One region of the Paenibacillus sp. sgz302114 genome, then DNA from elsewhere that is predicted to be linked to it. Evidence: riboswitches for the same ligand, from Rfam matches in the RefSeq annotation. Region 1 holds a riboswitch; each other region holds the start of a gene.
The links. Region 1 has a riboswitch for ZMP and ZTP ahead of rpiB (ribose 5-phosphate isomerase B). Riboswitches for the same ligand answer to the same signal wherever they lie in the genome.
Positions count from the first base shown of each region.

Region 2: linked by a shared signal. The riboswitch ahead of AC0LWF_RS22680 (GNAT family N-acetyltransferase) and the one ahead of rpiB (ribose 5-phosphate isomerase B) in region 1 are both predicted to bind ZMP and ZTP.
Region 3: linked by a shared signal. The riboswitch ahead of AC0LWF_RS16655 (bifunctional 5,10-methylenetetrahydrofolate dehydrogenase/5,10-methenyltetrahydrofolate cyclohydrolase) and the one ahead of rpiB (ribose 5-phosphate isomerase B) in region 1 are both predicted to bind ZMP and ZTP.

Region 1 covers NZ_JBVYOI010000008.1:198,381-204,294, reverse strand. Annotated here, with positions in the region: gene AC0LWF_RS20210 (MDR family MFS transporter) at 1-196, opposite strand, end outside; gene AC0LWF_RS20205 (L-threonylcarbamoyladenylate synthase) at 443-1,585, shown strand; gene AC0LWF_RS20200 (manganese efflux pump MntP) at 1,884-2,441, shown strand; gene AC0LWF_RS20195 (low molecular weight protein arginine phosphatase) at 2,472-3,047, shown strand; ZMP/ZTP riboswitch at 3,121-3,203, shown strand; gene rpiB (ribose 5-phosphate isomerase B) at 3,477-3,932, shown strand; gene AC0LWF_RS20185 (TIGR01440 family protein) at 3,951-4,541, shown strand; gene AC0LWF_RS20180 (serine hydroxymethyltransferase) at 4,568-5,815, shown strand.
Region 2 covers NZ_JBVYOI010000012.1:28,026-33,939, forward strand. Annotated here, with positions in the region: gene AC0LWF_RS22650 (AzlD domain-containing protein) at 19-345, opposite strand; gene AC0LWF_RS22655 (AzlC family ABC transporter permease) at 336-1,064, opposite strand; gene AC0LWF_RS22660 (NUDIX domain-containing protein) at 1,204-1,986, opposite strand; gene AC0LWF_RS22665 (hypothetical protein) at 2,156-2,374, opposite strand; gene AC0LWF_RS22670 (hypothetical protein) at 2,446-2,682, opposite strand; gene AC0LWF_RS22675 (Cof-type HAD-IIB family hydrolase) at 2,694-3,470, opposite strand; ZMP/ZTP riboswitch at 3,630-3,711, shown strand; gene AC0LWF_RS22680 (GNAT family N-acetyltransferase) at 3,762-4,871, shown strand; gene AC0LWF_RS22685 (hypothetical protein) at 5,026-5,283, opposite strand; gene AC0LWF_RS22690 (mannonate dehydratase) at 5,737-5,914, opposite strand, start outside.
Region 3 covers NZ_JBVYOI010000006.1:29,333-35,246, forward strand. Annotated here, with positions in the region: gene AC0LWF_RS16645 (VOC family protein) at 53-445, shown strand; gene AC0LWF_RS16650 (stalk domain-containing protein) at 515-1,687, shown strand; ZMP/ZTP riboswitch at 1,714-1,801, shown strand; gene AC0LWF_RS16655 (bifunctional 5,10-methylenetetrahydrofolate dehydrogenase/5,10-methenyltetrahydrofolate cyclohydrolase) at 1,897-2,772, shown strand; gene AC0LWF_RS16660 (cyclodeaminase/cyclohydrolase family protein) at 2,769-3,398, shown strand; gene AC0LWF_RS16665 (prenyltransferase/squalene oxidase repeat-containing protein) at 3,427-4,254, opposite strand; gene AC0LWF_RS16670 (sensor histidine kinase) at 4,353-5,858, opposite strand; gene AC0LWF_RS16675 (response regulator transcription factor) at 5,855-5,914, opposite strand, start outside.

The sequences.
Region 1 (5,914 bases):
CGAAAGTGCCCATTGCGAGCATGAAGCCGGTCAGTGTCCACTGAATCGTGCTGAGCGAAGCGTGAAAATGCTCAGAGAGCACCGGAATCGCAATGTTAATCGTGCTGATGTTGAGTGTCGAGATGAAGCTGCCGAAGAAGATGGCAATCATAATGGGCAGAACCCGAATTTGCGGTTGGGGTGCAGGTGGCTGCATAGTGGTTGTAACGCCTCCGTTCTATTTGCTTTATATGTACAGTTTTACATATAAGAGCGACCTTGACATCATACGCTCGGTGCCCAGATGGAGTCAATTGCGGCAGGCTATGGTATGAGGGCACAGCGCGTCAATAAAACGCATTCATGAGGCTTCGGCGGCTTTTTTCGGCTTGATGCAGCCCTGTGATATAATGGAGCAAAATCTATTTTGCACATTGCAGAAGCTGGGGATACGGAATTGAACATGAACACCACGAACACCAATAGAGATATGGGCAACACGATGATATGGCAAGTCAGCGGCACAGCGCCGCAAGCTGGCGAATTGGCGGAGGCGGCGGCAATGCTGCGTGAAGGCGGCGCTGTAGCTTTTCCGACGGAAACGGTGTACGGCCTAGGGGCGGATGCGCGGCGGACGGAAGCGGTGGAGCGGATCTTCACGGCAAAAGGTCGCCCGTCCGACAATCCGCTAATCGTGCATATCGCGGATGCGGCGCAGCTCGCGGAGCTGACTTTGCCGCTTGCGGCTGATGCGGCAGCGCTAGCGGAGCGGCTGATGGCAAGATTTTGGCCGGGACCGCTCACGCTCGTGCTGCCGGTGAAGCCGGGCGCTGTCTCGCCGCGCGTCACCGCAGGTCTGGACACGGTAGCGGTGCGGATGCCCGCGCATCCCGTTGCGCTGCGGCTCATCGCCGAGTCGGGCTGCCCGCTCGCCGCGCCGAGCGCGAATCGCTCGGGCCGTCCGAGCCCGACGCTGGCATCGCATGTGCGCGATGACCTGAGCGGCCGCATTGACGGCATCGTCGACGGCGGCGCGGCAGGCGTTGGCTTGGAATCGACGGTCGTAGAAATCGAGGGCGGCGATTCCGTGCGAATCTTGCGCCCTGGCGGCGTGACCGCCGAAGCGCTGCGCGAGGTTGCCGCGCATGTGGCGTACGACGCCGTGGCAGCGCCCGGCGCCGGCACAGGCGAGAGCGACGGCGAAGGCGAAGGCAGCGCCGCCGCGGATACAGCGGCGCCGCGCTCGCCGGGCATGAAATACGCGCATTACGCCCCGCAAGGGCTGATGCAGCTGGTGAAGGGCGAGCCTGACGCCGTCTCCGCCTATATTCAGGCGGAGACGGCGTCGGCGCGGGAGCGCGGCGAGCGCACGGGCGTGCTCGCATTTGCCGAGCATGCTGCTCGGTACGACGCCGACTGCGTGCTCGTCGTCGGCAGCCTCGCGCAGCTGGAAACGGCTGCGCACGGGCTTTATGGCGCGCTGCGCGAGTTCGACGCGCGCGGCGTGCAGCGCATCTGGGCCGAGACGTGCCCGGAGCACGGCATCGGCCATGCGCTTATGAACCGCTTGGCGAAAGCCGCCGGCCACGCGGTGGTCCGCGCCTAGCGCTCGCGCTTCGCGCTGTGCCTGCGTGGTGTTCTCGGAGCTGAGAGAGCCTAATACGTACTCTCAGCCCAATAATCGGCTGATTGAAGCTCTGTGAGTGCTAATTCAGCACTCTCAGATAAGGAAGCAGCCGAAAGCGCCGCGTCCCTCTATAATGGGTTTTCCAATATACCCCCAGCTCTCGCGCCTCGCACAGTGCCGAGTGCTCTTGTAGGGCTGCTGCTCACCGAGCCTGGTCATCATTCCCCCCTTGTCCGCATATGCTTGTGAAGAAGAAGCGGGACAAGGAGAGGATGACATGATCGAGAGCATGCATGCCGGGCAGCTGCTGACCCTCATTATTATAGCGGTGGCGCTGGGGATGGACGCTTTTTCGCTTGGTGTCGGCATTGGACTCAAAGGGATCCGGTTGCTGGACATTATGAAGCTGAGCGCCGTCATTGCGCTTTTTCACATAATTATGCCATTGATGGGCATCTTCACAGGTGAGTATGTCAGCACGCTGCTTGGCGGCGTCGCGACGACTGCGGCAGGTGCGCTTCTGCTGCTGCTTGGCGGGCATATGATCTACAGCTCGCTGCGCGGTGACGCGGTTGAATCCATTGATTATCGCAGCGGATGGGGGATTCTTCTGTTTGCGCTGAGCGTAAGCATTGACTCGTTCTCCGTTGGCATCTCGCTCGGTATGTTTGAGGCAGATATGCTGCTGACCGTGCTGCTCTTTGGCGTTGCTGGAGGCATCATGTCCGTGCTCGGCTTACTGCTTGGCAGACGCGTCGGCACTAGTCTCGGCGGTTATGGAGAAGCGTGCGGCGGCGTCATTTTATTCACCTTCGGCTTGCTGTTCTTGTTCTGAAATATATAAATATAGAGGAGTGTACGATTCTTGAAACGGATACTGTTTGTCTGCACGGGCAACACCTGCCGGTCGCCGATGGCTGAGGCGCTGCTTCGTACGCTCGCGCAGGAGCGGGGGCTGCAGCTCGATATTCGCTCTGCAGGTGTATCGACGATTGATGGGCTGCCTGTTTCGAAGAACGCGGAAGAAGCGCTGTCCCGCCGTGGTATTGAGCATCGCAGTGCGTCAAGAGCGCTTGAGACTGGCTCGATAGCTTGGTCGGACTTGATTCTGACGATGACAGGAAGCCACAAAAGACAACTGCTGCAGCGGTTCCCGAGCGCAGTGGACAAGACGTATACGCTGCTCGAGTTCGTGAATACCGACCCGGAAGTGCTTGAGCGCATCGCTGAGCTCGAAGGGATTTTGTCCGAGTGGCACATGAATCAAGCGCTAGGCCAGCCGTTTAGTGAAGCGAAGCGCGCTAGACTGCTGGAGCTGGAGCGGCAAATGCCGAACTTCGATATCGAAGATCCTTTCGGAGGACAGCTCAGCGTGTACGAGCAAAGCGCGGCTCAGATCGAGGAAGCGCTGAAGCGGCTGCTTGACCGGTTGCAGCAATAATTGGGCAACCTGAGGCTGCTTGGCCGGATTGATTTTCACGCGATAATCCGTTATGATGAAAATAACTAAAGACGGTTTCCAATGTAACTGGCGACGAGAGTGGGTTAAACCACGGTGGAGCATTGGAATATACGGCCGGTCGCCTGGGCAAAGAGCAGTGTGCGTAAGCATGCTCGCTCTTTTTTTGTCATTCGGAAGATGGATAAGTTTGCCGCTTGCAGCTGAATGACCGTCAGATGAATTTGATTCTTGTTCTGTAATTCAGTTTTTTATGTCCCGCGTTTTTTGCTTGTCGTCGCACAAAACGCATGTTCACCACGAATCTGGTCAATGTTCCTTTTTTGCTTGTCGCCTGAAATCAGGTATACTAGAACCAGTGTGAATCGACATTTTCCGCCATGAGCGGTCACTTGGGAGGTATATGGAATTATGAGAATTGCCATCGGTGCAGACCATGCGGGCTACCGCCTGAAGGACGAGATCGTTCCGTTCATTCAATCGCTCGGTCACGAAATCGAGGACGTCGGTTGCAATTGCGACCAGTCGGTTGATTACCCGGATTATGCGCTGCCGGTTGCTGATCTTGTGGCATCGGGCAAAGCGGATCGCGGCATTCTGATCTGCGGCACAGGCATCGGCATGTCCATTGCGGCCAACAAAGTGAAGGGCATCCGCTGTGCGCTCGTGCACGATATGTTCTCCGCCAAAGCAACTCGCGAGCACAACGATACGAACGTGCTGGCAATGGGCGAGCGCGTCATCGGTCCCGGCGTTGCGCAGGAGATTATCCGCATTTGGCTCGAGACGCCGTTCTCGAACGGTGAGCGCCATGTGGGCCGCGTGAACAAAGTGATGCAGATTGAAGCAAAATTCGCGGACGCGTAAAGGAAGCCGGTGATGACGATGGATCCAGCACAGCTTTCTAATGATGTGGAAACCGTCATTCGCGAACTAGCTTCTGCAGCGCGGCTGCGAGAGGGGCAGCTGCTCGTTATTGGCTGCTCTACGAGTGAAGTGCTTGGCCAGCGGATCGGCACGTCCGGCACGCTGGAAACTGCTGAAGCCATCTATGCTGGCGTAGAGGCTGTTCGGCGCGAGCTGTTGTTCTATCCGGTGTTTCAGTGCTGCGAGCATTTGAATCGGGCGCTTGTCATGGAGCGCGAAGCGGCTGAGCGGTATGGGCTGGAGCTCGTCTCGGCGATCCCTGTGCGCAAAGCCGGAGGATCAATGGCTGCATACGCCTTCAGTAAGCTGCAGGATGCCTGCCTGACCGAGACGGTACAGGCACACGCCGGTCTCGACATCGGCGACACCTTGATCGGCATGCACTTGAAGCGTGTGGCTGTGCCGGTGCGTCCGTCGATTCGTTCCATCGGAGCGGCACATGTGACGATGGCATATACTCGTCCGAAGCTAATCGGCGGAGAACGAGCTGTATATAACCGGGAAGCTGCTAATTTGGCGGCGCCCGGCGCTAGCGATACTTGCGATTAATTATTTTGAGGAGGACTTATACACACATGGAGAACTTACGCAAACAAGATCCCGAAATTTTGGCCGCACTTGGCCTTGAGCTTCAGCGCCAACGCGACAACATCGAGCTGATTGCATCCGAGAATATCGTTTCCGAAGCTGTGCTTGAAGCAATGGGTACTGTTCTGACAAACAAATACGCGGAAGGCTACCCGGGCAAGCGCTACTACGGCGGCTGCGAGCACGTGGATATCGCGGAAGATATCGCGCGCAATCGTGCGAAGGAACTGTTCGGTGCCGAGCACGCGAACGTTCAGCCTCACTCCGGCGCACAAGCGAACATGGCTGTTTACCTGGCAGCATTGAACCCTGGCGACACAGTTCTCGGTATGAACCTGGCGCACGGCGGCCACTTGACGCACGGTAGTCCGGTTAACGCTTCCGGTATTCTGTACAACTTCGTTCCTTACGGCGTAAGCGAAGACACGTTCACAATCGACTACGCGGAAGTTCGCAAGCTGGCGTTCAAGCACCGTCCTCGTATGATCGTTGCAGGCGCATCGGCTTACCCGCGCATCATTGATTTCGAAGAGCTTGGCCGCATCGCTGACGATGTTGGCGCGCTGCTGTTCGTCGACATGGCGCACATCGCAGGCCTTGTTGCTGCTGGTCTTCACCCAAGCCCAGTGCCGCATGCGCACTTCGTTACGACGACAACTCACAAAACGCTTCGCGGTCCTCGCGGCGGTATGATCCTTTGCCGCAAAGCATGGGCGCAAGCGATTGATAAAGCGGTATTCCCTGGTTCCCAAGGCGGTCCTTTGATGCACATCATCGCAGCTAAAGCTGTCGCTTTCGGCGAAGCGCTCCAGCCTTCGTTCAAAGAGTATGGCAAGAACGTTGTGGACAATGCCCAAGCGCTTGCAAACGCGCTGATCGGACACGGCATCAACATCGTTTCCGGCGGCACAGACAACCATCTGATGCTGATCGACCTGCGCAACCTGGGCATTACAGGCAAAGATGCGGAGCATGTCCTTGATTCCGTTCAAATTACGGTGAACAAGAACGCGATCCCGTTCGATCCGACCAGCCCGTTCATTACAAGCGGTATCCGCATCGGTACACCTGCTGCGACTTCCCGCGGCATGGGCGTAGATGCGATGGGTACAATCGCAGAAGTTATCGCAATGACGCTGAAGAACCCGAAAGATGAAGCGGTTCTGACTAAAGCGCGCGGTATGGTTAGCGACCTTATGTCGCAATACCCGCTCTACCCAGGTATGACTTACTAATTCGCGTGTATGGAAATCGGCAGCCTTACTCTAGCTTAAACTGGGGTAAGGCTTTTTTGTTTTGCAAAACAGTAAAAACAAAATGATTGCAATCGCTTT
Region 2 (5,914 bases), on a different contig from region 1:
ACGCTTTCCTGCTCACAACTAAATCAAATAACGAAGCGCCATAATCGAAATAATGCCGACAACGACCGTTCCTAATAAGCTGCGCGTGAAGATCGCCGTTAAGAAAGTCGGTAACGCGGCGAACAATTCGACGTTGTTTCGAAGTGGAGAGAGCTCACCATTCTGTATGAACAATTCTTGTCCGACCAGGGCAGCCATAACTGCGATGGGTACATAATTTAACCAGCGCATGCCCCAATCAGGAATTTGAATGCGGCTTAGAAGAATAAGCGGCAGCACGCGCGGAATGAATGTGACGATGGATGACCCCATAATAACGAGCAGAATATCCCATCTTATTTCCATTTTTCCACCACCATTCCGACTGTTGCTGCAATCACTGTGCCCACGATGACGCCAACACTTGCAGATGACACCAACGTAACTCCTACAACCACGACAACAGCGCTAATTGCAACGATAACATCTCTTACAAACTTCCCCCGGCTCACCATCAATAGAACCAGAAGCCCAATGAACATGGCTGGCAATGCAAAATCGAGGCCAAACTTCTGAGGATTCGTAATCCACTGTCCCAAATATGCTCCAGCTATGTTGGCTGCAATCCAGTTCAGGTAAGCGGTTATGTTGAGTCCATGCATCCATTTTTCGCTCAGTCGTTGCTTATTCACCGTCTGATTAATGGCAACACCGAACGTTTCATCAGTAAGCAATGAACCTACGAGCATGTTCACTAAAGGCCTAAGATGGCGAAAATAAGGCGACAAAGCCGCGCTCAGCAACAAATGGCGCAGATTCACGAAGAAAATCGTTACAATAATTGCCGCTACCGAGCCCTGAGCTGCAATCATCCCGGCAATGATAAACTGGGCGGATCCCGCATAGATGAGGACGCTCATCAGAGTAATTTCAATTATGCTGAGGCCCGATGTCTTCTCAACAACCCCAGCGGCAAATCCTATACTTAAGTAGCCGAGCAAGGTGGGTATGCAATCTTTCACGCCTTGGATGAAGTCCCCGGTACTTACAGCTCCTTGACTCTTTATGTTTGTGTTCTCTTGCATGGCTTGACCCTCTCCGTGTAACTTTTTCTTTATGTCAGGTTTGTTTATTATAATACACACCTGTGTGTTATACCACACAGAAATTGCAATAAAAAACTGCCATCTTTGCGATGCCAGTTTGGATGAAAATTTAGTTATTTTATATTGCGTTTCGTGGTGTTAACGTAGTTAACCAAGCACATTCCTTCTCTACGACCAAACGAACAAGGTGTTCATGAAGAATCTGCGGCAACACATGATGTTTTTTCAAACTATCCGATGTTAGCTCTATCCAATAAAACTCCAAATGACCTTCTTCGGAGGTAGGTATCATATGAGATTGTAATTGCTCCGAGCTTGCTTCAAAGAGATGACTAACTTCATGCTGAGTAATTCCTTTCTCGTCAGTCCTTCTCGTCTCAACTACACCAAGAAATCGCCCTATTGTACATTCGACACCTAACTCCTCGCCCAATTCTCTCTTTAAAGCTTGTTGTGCGCCTTCCCCTAGCTCAATACTACCACCAGGCAGAAAAGAGTGCGCCCCTTTTAAACGAGCGATTAGTATTTTCTTGTTATGTACAATGACTGCGCGTGCGATATGCCGGAATTTGATGTTTGGCAGAAAATAGTCCGAAGGGATCTCGCCATTAGAGTAATACCGAACTACCTTCCCCGCTGCCTCCGCATACTCGATCTCTCTTCTCGTACTCGTTCCGATGTAGCCGCCAACGTCGATCACGAATATTTCGTCTGATAGATTAATCTTTCGCAAATGCAGCTCACCTAGTAATTCTGCTTGATGCTCTGACAGCTCAAAGCCCTCACTTTGCTCGAAGAAAGCAAGACTAATTACAATATGTCCTTGAAGGGTAAGGAATGCGTTCATTTGATTGAACTTCTCCTTGAATTTAGTCGAGCCACATAAGGTTATTACGCTCATTAACTTCTCTCCATCTGTTTAAATTCTGGCTTTCTAGACATCTCACAATCCACTTAGATTTACGGGCAATCGATACAGAATCGCTGCCTGTTTTAATTTAATCAATGCAACCTCAACCGAAGTTTCGATATATCCAAGGATTTGATCGAACGTGAATACATGAAGCTTCTCAGAGATTACTGCGGGGGGGATAATTCATATCTTCTATAACATGGGGAATAAGCGCTTCGACATCTGCGGACTTCACCTCAACGAGATCAATAACATCGTTGCTATGAATCAACAACCTGTTCAACTCATCTTTCAAACCGTAATGCTCCAGCAATTGCCCGTTTAACAAGCGAAATTCTTTGTGATATTGATTGTATAGCTCTTTATTTGCTTCCATCCGATTACGCAGCCAAGATAGATTGAAGCCTTTTAACCAGATGTCATCAGCGACCAGATGTGTAAAGTAGCCTAGAATATACGCGCTTGCAGCGTGTGTTTGGTATTTATATAGAAACCCTGCGTAATCAACGCTTCGCGAAAAGTCATGTAAGTGTCATGTAAGTCGCCTTGAAAGAAATGCGATTCATTCTTGGTGGAGACAGCATCCGGAGCGATACCTCCTAGCAGAAATAGCGTACGATCTTCTAACGAGAGACTCTCTGCAATTCGAATCGCTATAATCGCATGCATGATTCTTGAACCCATTTTGACTCCTCCTAACTAGTCTCAATTGCAACAAATCTCTCGATTGCAGCAGCAACACCATCATTATCATTGGATTCGGTTATGTGGGCTGCGCAATTCTTTAGTTCAATTATTGCATTATCCATGGCGATCGGAAATCCGGACATCTGGAATAACCCGACATCATTAAAATCATCCCCGAATACCATAACGTTTTCTGATTTCACTCCAATATCGCTTAACACCCATTGCACGGCTTTTTCCTTAGAGGCTATTTTATGCATGATTTGGACCAATACTCCTTCATCGGTTGCGATAACGTTTACAACTTCACTGAATTGTTCGCTTATATCGATCCAGTTGCTGCAGCCTAGAACCAATATTTTGGTCGGGGAAAGTGAACTCATATGCTCTTTATCAACAACCTGCGGCTTCGGATCATTCGGGCGGATACCCAGTTGAGCTCCTCGGGAATCTGGAACTGGGCTGCACGTATACCATAAATCATTCACCTCGTAGGAGATCATCGCTTGAGGTTCCCTTAACTCGATGAAGTTGTTAATCTGCCTGCTAATCTCCATTGGAATGCTAATGTGCCGCTCATTTTGTTTTGATTTGCAAGTGACTAAAGCTCCGTTGTAATAAACCATGTAGTCTACAAAAGGGAACTTCATCACAAATTGATTAGCCGCTCTAGGCGGGCGCGCCGTGGCAATAATAATATGTATTCCAGCATCAAAACATCTTTTAACAGCCTCATGATTTCTAGGAGATATCGTTTTATCACTACCGAGCAAGGTTCCGTCCAAGTCTAGTACAATTGCTTGAATATTAGACAGCTGTATCTCCCCCTACAAAATACGTAAATTGGTAAAATAATACTAGCAAATAAAGATGTCGTCAACCTAAATATTCAGAAAATTCAGTTGAAATTATTCTCTTCCCCGTCTTATAATAGTCAATAAATAAACGGGATGCGTAACTGGCGAGAACGTAGATCACTACGGGGGAGCGTATCTTTCAAACTAGCCGTTCGCCTGGGCAAAGCATTTGGTTAACTCTAACCAGATGCTTTTCTATTTTCTAAGGAGAGTGCCAGGATGTTGTCAGTCAAAAATGTTGCCGTAATCGTGTATGACCATGTGGATGCGCTAGATGTGACCGGCCCGTTCGACACGTTCGCTATTGCTAGTAATTGGGGACAGGACTTCCGCGTTTATACGGTTGCCCTGGAGTCTAAAGATGCTATCCGAACCATTAGCGGCTTAACGATTCAGCCAGACTTCGCTTCTTGGGATTGCCCGGATCCAGACATTCTCGTCGTGCCGGGAGGCTGGGGATCCCGCAAAGAGATGTATAACGAGAAGCTGACCAGCTGGATCTACGAAACCTCAAAGCGGGCTTCGTTTACTCTGTCTGTTTGCACAGGGGCACTATTGCTCGCCAAAGCCGGACTTCTCGTTGGATTGCGCGCGACTACCAACAGACGTGCCATGGATTTGCTCAGGGAGGCAGCGCCGGCTAGCACAACGCTGGTCGAGAACGTCCGTTACGTGGATAACGGTCGGCTTATTACATCAGCTGGCGTTACAGCGGGCATTGATGCGGCGCTGCATCTTGTCGCCAAGCTTCTCGGAGAAGAGCGTGCGCTCGAAACGGCATCTAGGCTGGAGCATGATTGGCGGCGCGAGCCTTCCGAATTGCTTTCTTTTCGCAGGGCAACAGATGAAGACGTAGATGGTATCCGTCCCCTGTTTATTGATGCAGCGCAATGGATTCATGCGACGCACGGCTTGTGGCAGTGGAGAGCTGAACATTTCAATCGCGGGATGGTCGAAGCTTTTGTCCGAGATCAGGAAGTGTTTGTCGCCACTCTGGGGAATGAGGTTGTCGGTTGCTTCTCCATGCACTGGCGAGATGAGGAAATATGGGGAGAGAAATTTCACGAGGATGCGGGATATGTTCATCGGTTATGCGTATCGCGCAAACGAAAGGGAGAAGGAATCGGCCGCGAGCTCATCCGCTATGCAGAAAGTTATATTCGGTCGAGAGGTAAACGCTGGCTCCGGCTAGACTGTATGTCCAACAATCCGAGTCTGAACGCCTATTATGTCCATTCAGGATTTAGCTATAAGGGCCTCTATGACGCTGGCATGTGGAGTGCGAATTTATATGAGCGGGAGATAAAAGATAAGCCACCGGCGCGCTAGTATGACTCACTCCAGTATTTTGGATCGAAGCATGCCTGAGGAATTCTAGCGGTTGCCTCAGAGCTTATTCACACACATTTAAACATTCTTGACATCTAACGGTTGCCCAGACTTACAGCGGCAGGCTCCTATCCGAGTCAATTCTTGTTCAGAACTACAATTTCTCCCTCGGGAATGATAGAACAGGCAGCTGTTCTTCCGCCTTGTAACCCATACATTTTGACAATTGCACATCAATAAAATCACGATCTCGTTCATGAAGTCGAATCGACTTACACTCATATACGATCTTGTTCTTATTATTAGGAAACCAAGCATCTCTTGAATGATCAACGGTCCACTTGACTTCCCTCCCGTTCGTAATGACATCATGGATGACCGGACCACTGTCCATACCTGGTTCAATAATCATTAAGTTGTCACCATGACCCTCATTGAATCGACTCACCATTTCTTCAAGCCGATCCAGATCCGCTTTGTCATAATTAATGATAACTGCATTATTGGTTGTTCTGTTCGTCTCAGGCTTTACGATAAGGATTGATATGACACCGAGCAAAGCAACAATGATTAGGGTCTGCAGTATTACAATAGTTCTACTAATTCTGATATCAGTTCCTCCTAGATAAAGTGATCAGTATCCGAGATATTCGCTAATAATTGGCAGTTATCCTGCCCTTAAGCTATTTCGTTAGATTAAAAAAGCAACCAATCCAATAGGTTGGTTGCTGGTTACCACTATCTCGGAATAAATGCAAATGTCCATTTATCTTGGGCCACTCACTGCTATTCAGCGAAATAAGGTGGGGATTTCCACTTTCGAAGCACAAACCTACTCTGGCATGCCTTTTGCTCCATAACGCCTTTACCTCTCAATCAACTCCAACGCATTCAACAGCCCCTGCATATACCCGACGGCATGAGCGCGTGCTCGATGGCCCCATGGGGAATCATTTATGACGCTTGGCACGTGATCGTCCATCAGGAAGCCTGTAAATCCTGACCGTTTCAGCTCCAGCAGCACTTCAGCGGGATGATAGTTT
Region 3 (5,914 bases), on a different contig from region 1:
TATGAAACACAGTTTCATACAATAAAACTATCAACGAGGAGGCACAACGACCATGACTAAGCCACAATCATTCTCATTCGACGGAATTGACCATATTCAGCTTGCCGCACCACCGGGCTGCGAGGAAGCGGCTAGGGAATTTTACGCAGGCATCCTAGGCTGGACAGAGCTTCCCAAACCAGTCGAGCTGCAGAATCGCGGCGGTGCTTGGTTTCAATGCGGCTCGCATCAGGTGCATATTGGCGTTCAGCAGGATTTTGTCCCGGCGCTTAAGGCACATCCGGCCATCCTCGTTCGCCAGCTCGATGCGCTTCGCAGCCATATCACTGCAGCAGGCGTCACCGTAATCAACGATGATGCACGGAGCTCGGATTCCATCCGCCGCTTCTACGTTAGCGACCCTTGGGGTAACCGGCTCGAATTTATGGAATATATCACACTGTAACCTTTTCCCGCCCAGGCGCGTCTATCCGATCAAACAAACATATTCCAATGATTGGGAGATGCGCCGACAATGAAGCTCAATTCCTTCGTAAAACGTTCTGCCGCAACTATGATCGTCGCCGGAGTCCTTGCCACTTGCTTTGCCGCCGCACCACCGGCCGGACTAACCTCAGCCAAGGCAGAAGCAGAAGCCAGCACTGCGCCGCAGCAAACAAAGCCGATCTTCGTCTACTTCAACAACTCGCAGCTGACCACTCCAGATACGACAGCGATTATTAAAGATGGCAATCTGCTGCTCCCGCTCCATTTGCTCGGCGGCATTCCCGGCGCTTCGTTCTCTTTTGACACCGCCAGCCAAACGATCTATGCCTCCTACGATACGCACAAAGGCAGCCTTCGTCTTGGTGAACAATCAGGCACGGTGGACGGTCACAGCATGACTTTTGCCGGCAAAGCCGTTCTGCTGAACAAGCGTATCTACGTCCCTGCCCGCTTCGCAGTCGCTGCAATCGGGGGAACGATCGTATGGGACGCGAAATACCGGATTGCATCCATCTTCGGCTCGCAATATGTTACGGCGAATGGCAAGGGCGGACAGTACAAGCTCGACGGCACGACAGGTTCACTCTATTTCAAAAAGCAAGGTCAGCAGCAGAAGCTGATCGGCAAGAGCATCGCGAAGCTGAACCTCGGCTACATTCCGATGGCGACGATGAGCGTTATCTCGATCGGCAAAGACAGCGAGCTGATTACGATCAGCCATATCCATGGGGAGCCGTTGATCAACGACGAAGTATACACCTTGTTCGTTAGAAATGGCGTAATCGTCCATCAGATGCAGGCACATTACTGGCAATTCGGGCCCCGGAATGCGGCAACAGCAGGCAACCTCGCAATCATGACGGACGGCCGCAACGTGCAGCTCGTAAACGGCGATGCCCAAATTGTCCGAAGCTATTCGCTTCCTGAGCTCGCAGGTCTAGATGCCGCTTTTGATGTTGAGGCTGTACATAGCGACTTCCTGCTATTCCGCTCCGAAGAGGGACTGCTGTACATGGCCGATTTCAAATCTGGCAAGACAACGGCGCTCTATCAAACGTTCAAGCTCGATCCGAAGCAGCTCGCCCCCTTCTATGACGGAATCACGTTCAAGGAACAGGACGGGAACAAGCTCTATTTTGAAGTAGCGTCTAACCAGGACGGCCATCGAGAAATTCTTTCTTACGGGATTGGTGGCGAATAGATTCTGTGATACACTATGGTCAAAATCATGCTGTATGCGACTGGCGAGAACGCGTGGAATAAACCACGGGGAAGCATACATTCGGCACATCTACCGTTCGCCTGGGTAAAGTATTTGCTGTTAAACCCCCTTGTCTTCTAAGACATGGAGCGTTTAGCGCGAGTACTTTTTTTTATTCCACGGATAAAGGGGAATGGATCAACATGACAATGGCAAGCTTGTTGAAGGCAAAAGAGGCGGCGGAGCTCGTCTACGCCGGCATCCGGGAGCGCGTCTCGGAGCATCAGAGGAATGAAATCCAGCCGCGCTTGGCGACACTGCTCATTGAGGGCGACCCGGCATCGGCCTACTATGCCAAGTCGAAGCAGCGCATGGCTGAGAAGCTCGGCATCACGTTCGACTTGCACTGTCTTAAGGCCGACATCACCGCGGAGGAGCTGACCGGTTTAATCCACAGCCTGAACACGGACGAGCGGATTCATGGCATTATGCTGGAGCTGCCGCTGCCGAAGCACTTGTCCGTTACAGCCATCGTGGCGCACATCTCGCCACTCAAAGATATCGACGGCGTCACGCCCGCCAATAAGCTGGCGACGCTAACGGGCGAAGCGGGGCTCTACCCGGCAACGCCGCAAGCCTGCATCGGACTGCTTCGGCATTACGGTTATCCGCTTGAAGGCCGCAACGTCACCTTGATCGGCAGAGGCCAGACGGTCGGACTGCCGCTGTTTCATCTGCTGCAGCGCGAACAGGCGACGGTCACCGTCTGCCATTCGCGCACGCCGGATATCGCTTCGCATTTGCGGCATGCGGATATTGCAATCGTCGCCGCCGGCAAGCCGGGCATCATCACTCGCGAGATGGTGCAGCCGAACCCACATCTCATTGTCATTGATGCCGGAATCAATGAAACAGCCGACGGCTCCATCATAGGCGATGCCGCTGCTGATGTAAGCGAAGCGGCGGCAGCAATATCGCCGGTTCCAGGCGGCGTCGGCACGCTCACGACCGCCGTGCTCTTCCGCAATCTGATGGATGCGATTCAGCTTCAACTTCAGGCAGCTCGAAAGGAGAATAACCGATGACAACGGTATGCTGGGACGATACATTGCGCCGCTTTCTGGAGAGAGCAGCAAGCGCCGATCCAACGCCCGGTGGCGGAAGCGCCGCTGCGGTTGCCGCCGCGCTCGGCACTGCCATGTCAGCGATGGCAAGCCATCTAACGCAAGGCGACAAATTCGCCGAAGTGCAGCACCTCATCGCGCCGGCGCTCGATCAGCTCACGCGGCTGTCCTCCGAATGCGAGGAGCTGCTTGCGGCAGATATTCGCGCATTCGATCGTTACATGGCAGCGCTAAAGCTGCCGCGAGCAACCGAAGATGAGAAGCTTCGCCGCAAGGCCGTTCTTCACGATTCAACGATAAGCGCCATCGAGGTACCGCTCCGCCTAATGCGTGTGTGCCACTCCGGTCTGCAAGCGACTTGGAGCATTACCGCTTGCACGAATCCGCATGTCATTTCGGATCTCGGCATCGGCGCGATCCTGCTTGAAGCGGCTGCTCAATCGGCACTGCTCACGGTGCAGATCAACTTGGCTGCGCTTAAGGACGACCCGCTCCGCGAGGAGCTCAAAACAACAGCAAGCACGCTGATTGCCGGCATCGAACAAATAAAAAACCGGACATTAGCTGTCGTTCGCGACAGAATCTAATGTCCGGCTCTTTCGAATTCTATTCTAGCTACAGCCTTCCGTAATTGCGCAGCGCGTTCAACACAACCGTAGTCGTATAGGCTTGCCAATGCTTCAAATCATGCTCATCGCTCCAGCCTCCGTCCTCGCGCTGCGAGGATTCGAGGTGGTCGAGGAACTTGCTTCTAAGCTCTGGAGGAGTCGCTTGCGCAATCAGGGAGTCCGGCGTCTGGGCAAAAGAGAAGTAAGAGAAGTACTGCTTCGGCTCCGCCTTGGATGCGCAAGCAATAATGTTCGCAATCGCCGCTTCCCTGTGCGGTGCAAGCTCCGGCGTTGCAGGCGGATTAACATAGTAATCAAAGGCGTGATAAGCCATGAAGAGCCACTCATTCGCCTGGATTTCCGCTATGTCCAGCTCCTCGCTTGCCCACTGAGCAGTAGATGCCTTCAGCTCGTCCGAACAAATGCCAAGCCGAATCAAATTTCCTGTAATCGAATCCGGTTTCGTCTGTCCGCCTCCGCTCCACCATGGAGCGAGCGGGTATTTCATCAGCGAATCCGGATTGCGCAAGGAGCCATCCGCTTCGCGATTACGCTCCACCCATTCGACTGTGCCTTCGAGCAACGGTGTAAGAGGCACTCCGGTATCCCGATTGATATTCAGCAGAAACTCTAGCGCCAGCGGATGCGAGTCCGGGCATTTGATATCATGCTCAAGACCGTGCGCCCACCCTCCGTCCGCGTTCTTATAGTTCAACAGGCAGCTATGCAGGCGCTCTAAGGAGCCGCCGTCGAATAAATAGCTGAATAGTGCCTGCTCCCACAATAGCCCGTTTGCATATACAAATTGTCTTGCCCTATCAACGGATACCGACATGCGCGCTAACCTCCAATTGGCTTCTTTTTCTCCCCTACTAGTTCGGTACGGGAATGCTAATTCCTTCCAATTGCCCAGTGAAATGCACCTGTCGCCGGTTACGCTGCTCCTTGCAGCAGTACGCTAAACCTGACGCCTTCCGGCGTATTCGTAATGCTGTACTGCGCTCCGTGGGCATCCAGCACTTTGCTTACAATATACAAGCCTAGCCCGCTGCCTCCGGTTGAGCGGCTTCGCGATTGCTCCGCGCGGTAGAAGGGCTCGAACAGCCGCGGCAGCTTCGGCTCGTCAATCGACACTCCTGTGTTAAGCACCTCAAGCCGATACATCATTCGCGGCCGGACGCCATCCGCGCTCATGCTCGCTGGCTCCTCCCACAAACGCACGATGACACGCTCCTCATCGCCGGAATATTGCACCGCATTCGTAATAATATTCGAGACCGCCTTGGACATGAGCCGCTCATCCGCCGTAATGATCGCTTCATCCGGCAGCTCGCAATCGAGCGTCATGTTCTTCACATTGGCTAAATAGCTTACATGACCGACCGACTCGCGGATAAGATCCACAAGATCTACCTCTCTCATCAGCGGCAGGAAGTCGCGACTCTCCAGCTTCGACAGCTCCAATATCTCATGAACAAGCTTGTCCATATCCTGCATGATCGTATAAGACTTGCGCAAATACGTGTCCCGATCCCGGAATGCTCCAACGTTCGCGATCATGGCCTCGAGCTGTCCGCTCACTGCGGTAATCGGCGTCTTCAGCTCATGCGAGATCGTTGCCACGAACTCGCGCCGCTTGGATTCCTGCTCGCGCTCCCGTTCAATGTCGCTCTTCAGCTGAGTGTTCGCTTCCTGCAGCTCGCCCATCGTCGATTGCAGATTAACCGCGAGCCTGCTGAGGCTGAGCGACAGCTCCCCAAGCTCATCACGCGTCTTCAGCGCCGGCTCCGTTGCGGAGAAGTCTAGCTTCGCAAGGCGTCTTGCCACCTTGTTCAGCGAAAGCAGCGGCTTTGCAATAAGCCTCGAATAGATGAGCGCTCCGCCAATTGCGATGAGTAGAATCGGGATGAGCATATAGGGCAGGAATAGCAGGATGACGCCTGCCGCCTCGCCGACCGGTTGCAGTGGCGCATCCACGTACAATGTGAATACTTCATCGCTCTCGGCGAATTTGATCTTTCTCTCTACGCTGAGCAGATGCATGCCTCGATCGCTAGGGTCCCTGCTACCTGCCTCAAACCTTCCCGCCTGCATTTGCTTGCGAAGGCCTAGGTAGCTGTCGCCTGTCCCGATCCAGTTCTTCATCGTGCGGAAATTCGGCGGAATGTAGTACCCGTTCCCATCGCTGTCGCGCAGCATCATCATGGCGTTATGCTCCTGACCGAACTGAGCCATGAGAGGAATGGCATCCGTGGTGCTCTTACCGTCGATGCCCTTCACAAGTACGCTGACGCCGCTCTCGAGACGATCCTGTTTGATTAATTTATAGTAACTCGGCAGCATGAAGTAAAGCGTCAAGTAAATGACCAGCGCGAACGTGACGAGGAGCGCTGTCGTGACGAGGAAGATTTTGAACCGGATGCCTTTGCGCCGTGTCATCCTTCCACCGCCGCGACTTCCGTTTCAAGCGAGTACCCGACTCCTTTGACCGTACG